DNA from 3 places in the Streptomyces sp. P9-2B-2 genome. Region 2 is predicted to be linked to each of the others. Evidence: riboswitches for the same ligand, from Rfam matches in the RefSeq annotation. Region 2 holds a riboswitch; each other region holds the start of a gene.
The links. A riboswitch is a leader RNA that binds a small molecule or an ion and turns the genes downstream of it on or off. The one in region 2 is predicted to bind cyclic di-AMP.
Positions count from the first base shown of each region.

Region 1 (3,737 bases), 4.6 Mb from region 2:
CACCCCCCAACCCGGCGATCGGTGAGCCCGGATGCTGCTGCCGGAACTTCCGCCACTGCCCGCCCTGACACGGGCCGAGGGCGACCTGATCGACCGCTATCTGGAGGTGCTCGACCTGCTGGGCAAGATCAACCCGGCCCGGGGCGGCGACACCTACTCCGGACTGCGGGCCGCCCAGGCACTGGTCGGCAAGGCCGCCGGGCTGCGGGACGCGCTGACGCTGATGCACGACCGGGGCGAGAGCGAGCTGCACCGCGAGACCCTGGCCCGCGCGCTCCGGGTATTGGAGGGCGAGCGCCGGGCCGGGCTCGTGACGATGCCGCCGGCCACGGAGAGTTGACGCGACACGCACACGGAGCTGCGCATACGGCGTAGCGTCCGGGCCCGATGTGAGGAGGCGTCGAATTGCGCGGGGAGACGCAATTCCCTGGACCATTGATGTTTCGCCGCTGGTCCAGAGGGTGTGACGCTCCGCGTCTCGGCACTTGCGAGAACAAAAGTAACCATTCAGGCGAAGTGTGACGCATGTCACATACGGCATTTTCAGCTCGGAATTCCGGTGGCGGGTGCGTGACGATCCCTTCGACGGCAAGCCCCCGCCACAGCGACGGGGCGGTCCGGACGGGCGCCTAATCCCGCCGCCGTACCGGATGTCCGGTCGACGTTGTGGATCGGCGGGAGCGGAGGACCCGAGCAGGACGGGGTCCCGGCCTCAGGGCCGAGGGCTCCTTGGGGTGAAGCCGTACGCACGGCCGGGCATCTTCGCCTGCCCGAACCCGACAGGTCTTCCTTCGCAGGCGGCTGACGAAGGGTTTGCGCATGACTGTGCGCATGCATACGCCGAATCTGCTGGCGCGCGCCGGCACCGTCACCGCTCTGACGCTGGTCACCCTGGGCGGGACAACCGTCGCCCCGGGAGAGACCGGGAACGCCGAAGCCGCGACGGTGTCCGCCTACGCGCTGCGCATCGCGGCCTCCAAGAGCGGCGCGCCCTACCAATACGGCGCCCAAGGGCCGTACCGCTTCGACTGTTCGGGCCTGACGCTGTACTCGTTCAAGCGCGCCGGGCGGGCCCTGCCCCGTACCGCCGCCGCCCAGTACGTCCGCACCCGGCATATCCCGGCCTCCGTGCGCAGACGCGGTGACCTGGTCTTCTTCCGTTCCGCACGCGGCATTTACCACGTCGGCATCTACGCGGGCCGGGGCCGGATGTGGCATGCGCCCAAGGCCGGGAGCGTGGTGCGGCTGGAGCGGATCTGGAGCGGCGCGGTGTCCTATGGACGTGTGGGCTGACCGGCATTTCGTCTCACGTGTGATCAATTGTCAGTGGGATTGGCCCACTTGGCCGGTTGACCTCACCGCTGAGCACACTGCTGACGTCCGCGGCGCGCGGAAGCTTCCCGCCCGCGGACGGCTCGGTGACGGTGGCCGAACCGCTGCCCGTCCTTCAGGCCAGTACGACCTCGACGAGCAGGATGCCGCCCAGCGTGGTGAGCAGCGCTCCGGTGACGGCTTCCAGGGCGCGGGTGACCCGGGGGCGGCGCAGCCAGTCGCCCAGGTGGTCGACGAGCAGTGCGACGGCGGGGAACCACACCAGGGCCATGGCGACGACCATCGTCGCGAGCAGGAGCGTACGGGGCAGGGCGGGTTCGCCGGCCGGGACGAACTGCGGGAGCAGGCTGAGGAAGAGGACCGGGGCCTTGGGGTTGAGGGCGTTGGTCAGGAAGCCCTGGCGCAGGCTCCGCCCCGTGGTGCCCGGGCGGGCCACCGGGCTGTCGGCCGGGGCGGTCGCGGCGTCGTCGGGCGTTCCCCTGCGGCGGACGGCCGCGACCAGCGCACCGACTCCGAGGTACAACAGATAGATACCGCCGAGGAGTTGGACGGCGCCGAAGAGTGCGGGCACGGCGACCAGCACGGCCGCGAGTCCGGCGACCGCCAGTGCGGTGTGCACCAGCAGCCCGCCCGCCACTCCGACGGCGGCCGCCACCCCCGCCCGGCGCGAGTCGAGCGCGTGGCGCACCACGACCGCGAAGTCCGCGCCCGGCATGGCGACCATGCCGGCGGCTACTCCGGTGAAGGCGATCAGCTGTCCGTCCATGGGAGCAGTTTCGCTGGTCAGAGCCTTTAATGGGGAGTGGCAATGTTCTTGGGGAGCCTAAAGAGGTTCTTATGTACGACCCCACGCGACTGGCCGCTCTGGTGGCGGTGGCGGAGGCCGGTTCGATCAGCAGAGCCGCCGACCGGCTGGGCTACACCGCGCCCGCGCTCTCCCAGCAGCTCGCCAAGCTGGAGCGGGAGGCGGGGACGGCGCTGCTGGTGCGCCACCACCGCGGGGCACGGCTGACGGCGGCCGGTGAGCTGCTGCTCGTACGGGCCCGGCGGGTGCTCGACGAGCTGGATCAGGCGCGGCACGAGCTGTCCCGGCTGACGGGGCTGTCCGGCGGCCGGCTGCGGGTCGGCACGTTCATGACCGCCGGGACGCATCTGCTGCCGCCCGCGCTCAGCGCGTTCCGGCGCGCGCACCCCGATGTGGAGCTGAGCGTCACGGAGTACGTACCTCCGCAGGCCACCGCGGCGGTGGCGCTGGGCGAGGTCGATCTGGCGCTGACGCACGAGTATGTGCCGGGCGAGGCGATGCCACGGCCGGAGGGGGTGCGGCTCGAACCGCTGCTGACCGAGGAACTGGTGCTGGTCACCGCGCCGGGCCATGCCCTCTCGGCGGGCCCCGGACGTCTGCCGCTCGCCGAGCTGGCCGGTCAGCCGCTGGTCAGCATGGCACCGGCCAATCCGAACCGGCGTGCCGTGGAGGCGGTGCTGGCGGCCGCCGGGGCGAGTGTGGCGGTGCGCTGTGAGTCGCCGAGCTATGCGGTGGTGTGTGCGCTGGTGAGCGCGGGGCTCGGGGTGGCGGTGGTCCCGGAGATGATGGCGGAGGGCTCCGTGACCCCGCTGGGGGTCCGCCGGCTGGACCCGCCGGAGCTGCTCCGCCGCATCTCGGTGGCCTACCGCCCCGACGGCGGCGCCCCGGCCGCGGACACCTTGCGCGCCCTGCTGCGCGGGGCCTTCACCCGCCACGCCCCCGCGCCGTAGCCGGAGGCCCGCCGGGTGCGGCAGAGGTCGTCAGCGGACGGGGTTCTGCCACGGCAGGGTGATCCAGACGGTCTTCCCGCCGGACGCGGTGGGGACGACCGTGAGCCGGCCGCCGGCTTCCGCGGCGAGGCAGCGGATGATGACCAGGCCCCGGCCGTTGTCCTGCTGGACGGCGGCGGGCAGTCGGCGCGGGCGGCGGGGATGGCTGTCGGTGATGCCGACCCGCAGCTGCTCGTCGCGCTCCAGCCGCAGCTCGACGGTGAAGTCCGGCGACCGGCCGAAGGTGTGCACGACGGCATTGGTCGCGAGTTCCGAGACGATCAGCCGGAGGGAGTCGGCGAGCGCGGAGTCGACGGGCAGGCCCCATTCGGCGAGCACGGCGAGGGCGTGGCTGCGGGCGGTGCGGACCGAGGCGGGGACGCTCGGCAGAGTCAGTGAGGATGCTTGGTGGTCTGCCATCGAGGCGCCGTCCCTTTCCCACCGAGGCCCGGGTCCGGTGCGCACCGGACCCGGGATGCCGCTCCGGACACCGGTGCGGCCTCGGGCTTCTGCTGGGCGTCAGACTGCCACCCCCGCCGGCGATGAGATACCCGATCCACCCACATATACGGAGCCCTATCGCTCGTTGCGGTGAACTCTGCCACGCGAGA
Region 1 is NZ_CP129126.1:8,303,293-8,307,029, reverse strand. Features, by position in the region: gene QT196_RS36515 (ATP-dependent Clp protease proteolytic subunit) at 1-25, shown strand, start outside; gene QT196_RS36510 (hypothetical protein) at 32-340, shown strand; cyclic di-AMP (ydaO/yuaA leader) riboswitch at 617-815, shown strand; gene QT196_RS36505 (C40 family peptidase) at 820-1,293, shown strand; gene QT196_RS36500 (LysE family transporter) at 1,448-2,098, opposite strand; gene QT196_RS36495 (LysR family transcriptional regulator) at 2,170-3,087, shown strand; gene QT196_RS36490 (ATP-binding protein) at 3,118-3,546, opposite strand.
Region 1: it holds a riboswitch for cyclic di-AMP, as region 2 does, so the genes downstream of both, QT196_RS36505 (C40 family peptidase) here and QT196_RS16085 (transglycosylase family protein) in region 2, are expected to answer to the same signal.

Region 2 (3,737 bases):
CTGCTCGATGACGGCCAGGACGGCCTTCTCGACGCCCTTGCCGAGGTAGCGGTTCGGGTCGCCGTCGCGGAGCTCGATGGCCTCGAAGGCGCCGGTGGAGGCGCCGGACGGGACGGCGGCACGGCCGGTGCTGCCGTCGTCGAGGCCGACCTCGACCTCGACCGTGGGATTACCTCGCGAGTCGAGAATTTCGCGGGCTACGACGACGTCGATCGACGGCACGTTGTCTCCTTCGTGGGTGTCTGGCGTTCTGCGCATGAGCCTAACGGCCCCGGGCTCGTCCGCCTGCCCTTGGCCCGCTCCGTGGGACGGAACACCCCCGAAAACCTGCCCAAAGGCCCAGCGGGCGGGACGTTTGGCACATTGTTCGCCGAGCGGGAGAAGTCGCGGAACGGCGCCGGTCAGCGGCCTGCCGCCGGGCGGCGCGCGCCGGGTGCGGGCCCGGTGCGGCCCGGAACGGGAGAAGCCCCGCCACGGCGCGCTGGGGGGAAGGGCGCGCCGTGACGGGGCGGTCTCACGGAGGGAAAGGGGGCCCGCCGCTCGGGCCCTCAGGAGCCCCGGTGAGCTCCGGCTCAGACGTTGAGCTGCTGACCCGGCATGATCAGGTTCGGGTTGCCGCCGATGACCGACTTGTTGGCCTCGTAGACCGACTTCCAGTTGGTGCCGTGCGCCTTGGCGATCTTGGCGAGGGTGTCGCCCGCCTTGACGGTGTAGTTGCCGTGGCCGGTGGACTTGCGCTCGGCGGAGCGCGAGGCACGGTCCTGGGACGGGGCCTTCTTGACCTCCGGCTTGGCCGACTCCTGCTTCGGCGCGGACTTGGTCTGCGCGGAGGTGTCGACGTCGGGGGACGGACCACCGGCGGTCAGGTTGCCCGCACCGGCGCAGGACCAGGCGCCCGGGCCCTGGATGGCGAGGAGCTTCTCGGCGGCGGAGATCTGCTGGGCCTTGCTGGCCAGGTCGGCGCGCGGCGCGTACTTGGTACCACCGGCGGCGGCCCAGCTGGAGTTGGAGAACTGGAGGCCACCGAAGTAGCCGTTACCGGTGTTGATCGACCAGTTGCCGCCGGACTCGCACTGGGCGACCTTGTCCCAGGTGGCGACGGAGGCGGCGGAGGCGGAGGTGGCACCCATCATCGGGACGGCCACGGCGGCACTGGCCACACCGGCGAGGGTGGCGACGCGGACGGCCTTGGAGGGACGACGGTGCTTGCCCTTGAAGATCAGCATGGTTCGTTCGTTTCCTCACCGACGCCTACGAGGTGAGCTGTCGGGTTCGGGCTGATGAGTCGCCCGGCCCGGTACGCAAGCGCACCTGGCTTCACCCCAAGCCGGTTGACCCGTTTTCACGGGCGGGGCCGGCACTTACCTTGGGTCCCCCGCTCCTGCCTTCGGCGCTTGCGCGTCAAGTGCCTTCGACCACCGGCAGGATTCGGCGCGTGATCGAGGGGCTCGCTTTGGCGAGCGATCCTGACGTTAAGCAGTAATACCCCTGGGGTTCAAACCCCACCATCTGAACCAAGTTGACCGCTTTTGATCACGGGTTGATTACGTATCCGCAGGTGGGGCCCGGTATGCCGGTGTTGAGCACACCGGACCCCACGAGAGTCAACGAGACCCTTGTCTCACTTTCCCAAAAGAGGGCGAAGGGTGCCGAACTACCCTGCGTTCCGCCCGAGATCGAGCTGCTGACCGGGCTGGATCAGGTCCGCGTCGGACCCGATGACGCCCTCGTTGCGGTCGTAGAGCGCGGCCCAGCCGCCGGGCAGCCGGTGGGCCGTGGCGATGGCTGACAGGCTGTCACCCGGGCGCACCGTGTAGTCGCCGCCGGCCGCCGGGCCCGTACGGTGCGCGTCATCGCCGCGCGAGGCGTGCCGGCCGCCGGACCTGCCGTCGTCGTCCTTGGCGCCCTCGTCGCCCGCCTCACCGCGGTGCTTGCCCTTGGCGGGCACCTCGCGGGGCGTGCCGGTGCTGTCCGTGCGGCTGCCGTCCCCGGACGGGTCCGTGGAGGGGCTGCCGGACGCGTCGTCGTCGGACGGGGCGTCGTCGGACGGGTCGGCGGACTGCGACGGGTCGTGGTCGTCGTCCCGGTCGCCGGGCGTGGCCGGGTCGGACGGCTCCGGGCTCGTGGACGCGTCGCCGGGCTCGCCGGAGTCCGAGGCGTCGGGCGAGGGCGTCGCGTCGGACGGCCGCCTGTCCTGCTCGTCGCCCTGCTCATCGCGCGGCGCGTCGTCCTTGCCGGCGGAGTCCCCGTGGTCGTGGGAACCGGAGGTGTCCCAGGGGTCGAGGGAGCCCTGCGAGTCCGACGGGTCGGGCGCGGGGGTGCTGGTGCTGCCGGGGTCGACCTCCGGGGCCTTGCCGTCGCCGGTCAGCCCCGCGTTCACGGCGCAGCTCGGCCAGGCGTCCGGCCCGCGGTCGTCGAGGATCGACTCGGCCACGGCGATCTGCTGGGAGCGACTGGCGTAGTCGGGGCGCGAGGCGTAGGCCGAGCCGCCGTAGTCGTCCCACATCTCCTGGGTCAGCTGGAGGCCGCCGTAGTAGCCGTTGCCCGAGGCGGCGCTCCACACGCCTGCACTCTCGCACTGGGCGACCTTGTCCCAGGTCGCGGTGTCGGCGGCGTGTGCGCCGCTCGCCCCGAGGAGGGGGAGGGCGAAGCCGGCGCCGGTCACTCCCGCCGTGACAAAGATGGCCGGTGCCTGACGGGGGCGACGATGTCGGCCGTTCCCGGAACGCATGCGGATGCCTTTCGCGCGGCGGTTGAGTTGTCGACGAGCTCTTCGAGCTGCTCGACGAGGCTTCCGGCCGGCCGACGCACGCGAGCGGCACCGTATACAACGGTCCCCCACATCGCCGCTTCGACCGATCGAGTGAAGCCTGTCGATCGTAGGGTCGAAAGGTAGCCGGGGTCACGGGTAGTCACAAGTCGGTGTAGCGGAGATCACGTAAAGGTCACGCAGTTGACTCTGCGTCACATATGGCCTTGTCGCTGGTCAGAGCCGATCCGGAGTGAACTCCACCGGAAGTGAACGCAGTCCGCGCATGATGAGCCCGCCGCGCCAGCGCAAATCGTCCGGTTCCGCCGCAAGCCGGATGTCCGGGAGGCGGGTCAGCAGGGTCGCCAGCGCGGTCTGTCCTTCGAGCCGGGCGAGCGGCGCACCCAGGCAGTAGTGGATGCCGTGCCCGTATCCCAGATGCTGGTTGTCACGCCGGGTCAGATCGAGCACATCCGGCTCCTCGAAGCGCGCCGGGTCGCGGTCGGCGGCGGCCAGCACCACCAGGACCGGGTCCCCCTCCGCGATCCGCTGCCCGCCGAGCGTCAGCTCCTCGGTCGCGAACCGCCAGGTCGCCAGCTCCACGGGGCCGTCGTAGCGGAGCAGTTCCTCGATGCCGGTGGTGAGCAGCTCGGCGTCGCCCGCCGCGATCGACTTCTGGAGCAGCTCCCGCTGGGCGGGGTGGCGCAGCAGCGCGTAGAGGCCGTTACCGATCAAGTTCACGGTGGTCTCAAAACCGGCGAACAGCAGGATAAAGGCCATCGCTGCGGCCTCGTTCTCGGTCAGATGCTCCCCGTGGTCGGAGGCCCGGATCAGGGCGGAGATCAGATCCTCGTCCGCCTCGGCGGTGTCGCCCAGCGACGCGCGCTTGCGGTGGATCAGCTCGGCGAGATAGCCGCGCATCTTCTTGACCGACTTTGCGACGCCGCCGCGCGGTCCACCGCCGTGCCCCGCTTTCGTGTGTCGCAGC
Region 2 is NZ_CP129126.1:3,711,066-3,714,802, forward strand. Features, by position in the region: gene eno (phosphopyruvate hydratase) at 1-222, opposite strand, end outside; gene QT196_RS16085 (transglycosylase family protein) at 573-1,226, opposite strand; cyclic di-AMP (ydaO/yuaA leader) riboswitch at 1,234-1,403, opposite strand; gene QT196_RS16090 (transglycosylase family protein) at 1,655-2,731, opposite strand; gene QT196_RS16095 (cytochrome P450) at 2,987-3,737, opposite strand, start outside.

Region 3 (3,737 bases), 540 kb from region 2:
CGCCACATACGCGTCGAGGACGGCGAAGGACGTGGCTTCGTCGGCCGTCCAGCCGAAGACATTGCCCCCGAGGGACAGCGGGGAGACGGAGAGCGAGCCGAGGGGCTTGCGGGTGCTGCGGGCGCCTGGGGTGCTGTGTGTCGCGGTCATACGTCGTTGCAGCGCCGGGGGAAGAGGAGTTATTCCTTCCTCTTCCCCCGAACGACAACTCCCCTCGGGCCCTTACGGGTTGAGGGTGCAGTTCAGGCTTCGAGGCCCTCGGTCACACATTGAGCCCATGATCGCGCAGCCACGGCATCGGGTCGATCGGGTCGCCGGCGCCGGGGCGTACCTCCAGGTGGAGGTGGGGGCCGGTGACGTTGCCGGTGGCGCCGACGCGGCCGATGACGTCGCCGGTGCTGACCTTGCCGGAGGTCTTCACCATCGAGGAGAGGTGGCAGAACCAGAGTTCGGTGCCGTCGTCGAGGGTGAGGACGATGCGGTAGCCGTACGAGCCGGCCCAGCCGGCCTGGGTGATGGTGCCGGAGTGCACCGCCTTGATGGGGGTGCCGGTCGGCGCGGCGAAGTCCTGTCCGGTGTGGTCGGCGGCCCAGCGGTCGCCGGCCTGGCCGAAGCCGGCGGTGAGCGTGTAGGAGGACACGGGGGTGATGAAGCTCTTCGCCAGTTTGGCGAGGCGTTCGGCCTCGGCCTTCCGTCGGGCCGCTTCCTCCGCCTTGCGCTTGGCCTCCATCTCGGCCGCCTTCTTGGCTGCTGCGGCCTTCTCGGCCGACTTCTGGTGGGCGGCGGCTTCCGCTGCGGCCTGCTGGACAGCGGCCTTCTCGGCGGCCTCGCGGGCCTCCTGCTCGGCGGTGCCCTGCTGCGCGTCGGCCTGCTGGAGGATGCGGCTGCGCAGCGCCTCACCGGCGCCCGCGGCGTTCCCCGTGTCCGCGCCCGTCCCCATGGAAGCGGCGGTGGCCGTGCCGTCGGCGGGAGCCGAGGCGGCGTCGGCGGCCGCGGAGCCGTCGTCGGATATCAGGTCGCCGATGCCGGGAAGCTCCTTGGCATCCGGCAGTTTCTCGGAGAGGTCGTCGGCCATGCCGCCGACGTCGGGCATCGAGATCGGCACCGGCGGACGGCCCTCGGCCGAGGCCATGCCGCTCGCGCCGACCGCCGCGATGACGCCGACACCCAGGACGGTGCCGCTGCGGGCGAATCCGCCGCCGCGCTGCTTGGCGACGCGGTGCTTGCCTCGAACGGAACGGGTGGATTCCTCGGTGGGATTCCATTCCTCCCACGGTCCGTCGCCGTCATCGACACCGGGGCCGGGGAAGGCACCTCGGTCATCGAGCTCGTAGGCGGACGGGTCCACGGGGGTAGGCCTGTTGGACGCCACGGGGGCGCACTCCTTTCCTTCCTTCTCGCCTACCGGGTTAGCTGACGGGTTCGGAGCAGGAAGGTCTCCTACGGACGCCCACTGGCGGAGGGCGTCCGATTCACCCCAAGGAAGTGGTTCCCCGGTTCCCTAGGTGCAGTTCGAAGTGCTTGGGGGTGCGTGAAAAGCGCGTGCGGGATTCGGCGTCGGCGCGCGGTGCCGCCTCGGGCGACGGCTGGGACGACCGCGCTGCGTTATCGGACAGTAATAGAGACGGCGACCGAATTCCAAGCGTTCCCACGAATCCGTATGCGCTCCGCGCAAGCCGCCGCGCGGCCTTTTCGGCCAGCAGGGCAGCAATCCGGGCGAGTCGGCCCGCCACCTCTAAACGATCTCCCGCGGATTGTGTGCCAGTTGTTATGCACAGGGGTGCCCCTCAGTTACGGAGGGTGAGAGCAGTAACGTCGGATCATGGTCGTCAACGTCGGGAACACCGGGAACGCCGGACGGGCTGCCGGTAACGCGTGGGGAGTGGCGGAGCGGTACCGGGAGTTCTCCTGGTGGGAGGCGCGCGGCCGGTCGGACGCACACGAGGAGCTGAGCGCGCGGATCAGCCAGGACCCGGAGTTCTGCGATCTGCTGTCCGGCTCGCTGCCCGCCGGCAGCAAACAGCAGCCGGACCTCCTGCTCGCCGCCGTCCGCTACCTCGACGGCCCGCACGCCGAAATGGGCCCGCGCGGTGCGGCCGCGTACGGGCGCTGGCGCGAGTGGACGATCCGGCACTGGGACGAGGTGCGCGCGGTGATCATGCAGCGCGCCGCCCAGACCAATGAACCGGCCCACTGCGCCCCCCTGCTGCCGCTGCTCGCCCGTCTGCCGCAGCCGCTGGCGCTGCTGGAGGCCGGCACGTCCGCGGGGCTGTGTCTGCACCCCGGCCGCTACCGCTACCGGTACGAGGCCGACGGCGAGGACGGCGCGGGCCACCGGGCGGGCGGCGTCCTCCGGGCCGAGCTGGGGGCCCCGGAGAGCCCGCTGGTGTTGACCTGCCGTACGGGAGGGGCGGCCGACGAGCTGCCCGAACGGCTGCCGCAGATCGTCTGGCGGGCCGGCATCGACCTGGACCCGCTCGACCCGGTGGACGAACGGGACGATCTGCGCTGGCTCCAGGCGCTCGTATGGCCGGGCGACGAGGAACGCGCGGCCCGGCTGTCCGCGGCCGTCGACGCGGTACGGACGGCGCCGCGGCCGCGGATGGTGCGCGGCGACCTGATCGACGAGCTGCCCGCGCTCGCCGCCGAGGCACCGCCCGAGGCGACGCTGGTCATCTTCCACAGCGCCGTGCTGCCTTATCTCCCGCCCGCCCGCCGCGAGGAGTTCGTGCGCCTCGTACGGTCGCTGCTCGACGGGCGGCCCGGCGGCGGCCACTGGATCTCCCACGAGCACCACTCCGTGCTGCCGTGGATCACCGACTCCGCACCCCACGCGCCCCGCCCGGACGACACCCTGCATCTGACCCTCGCACTCGACGGCCGCCCGGTCGCACTCACCGGCCCCCACGGGCAGAGCCTGCACAGCCTCTCCGGCGCGAGGGACAGCCTGCGGCGCTGAGCGGGCTCGGGGCCCCCTACGCCCCCATGGGCCGCTGCACCGCCAGCAGCGCCATGTCGTCGGCCGGCGCACCGCCCGTATGCCGTGCCACATCCTCGACGAGGGTGTCCACGAGGACGTCCGGGCCGGGGAAGCGGCAGCCGCGCAGTTTGCCCGACGGGTTGTAGTAGCGGCCGAGCAGGTCCCGGGCCCCGGTCACCCCGTCGGTGAAGAAGAGCAGCAGGGCCCCGGCCGGGAAGAACGACTCGTCCGGCCGGTCCGGCCGGCTCGCCATCTCGCCCAGCCCGAGGGGCGGCGCCGGCGCCTCGGGGAGCAGTTCGCGCAGCCCGCCGTCCGGGGTGAGCAGCAGCGGGGACGGGTGCCCCCGGTTGAGCACCCGCAGAACGGACTGCCCGTCGGCGGGGATCTCGGCCAGTACGGCAGTGGTGAACCCCTCGGCCTGCTCCACCCCCTCGCACCGCCCGCCCTCCCGCCGCAGCGCCCGCTCCAGCCGGCCCGCCACCGCCCCCAGGGTGCGCTCCTGTTCCGCCGCCTCACGGAAGGCGCCGATGACGATCACCGCGGTCCGCACCGCGTCCAGCCCCTTGCCCCGTACGTCGCCGACCAGCAGCCGTACGCCGTGCGGGGTCTCCTGCACCGCGTAGAGGTCACCGCCGCTCCGGTCCGCCACCCGCGCGCCCACATAGCGGGCGGCGATGGCGAGCCCGGCGAGCCGTTCGGGCGGCGTGGGCAGGACGGCGCGCTGGGCGGCCGCCGAGACGTCCTGTATGGCGGCCGG
Region 3 is NZ_CP129126.1:4,252,589-4,256,325, forward strand. Features, by position in the region: gene QT196_RS18525 (aldo/keto reductase) at 1-150, opposite strand, end outside; gene QT196_RS18530 (M23 family metallopeptidase) at 263-1,372, opposite strand; cyclic di-AMP (ydaO/yuaA leader) riboswitch at 1,384-1,538, opposite strand; gene QT196_RS18535 (DUF2332 domain-containing protein) at 1,823-2,959, shown strand; gene QT196_RS18540 (PP2C family protein-serine/threonine phosphatase) at 2,976-3,737, opposite strand, start outside.
Region 3: it holds a riboswitch for cyclic di-AMP, as region 2 does, so the genes downstream of both, QT196_RS18530 (M23 family metallopeptidase) here and QT196_RS16085 (transglycosylase family protein) in region 2, are expected to answer to the same signal.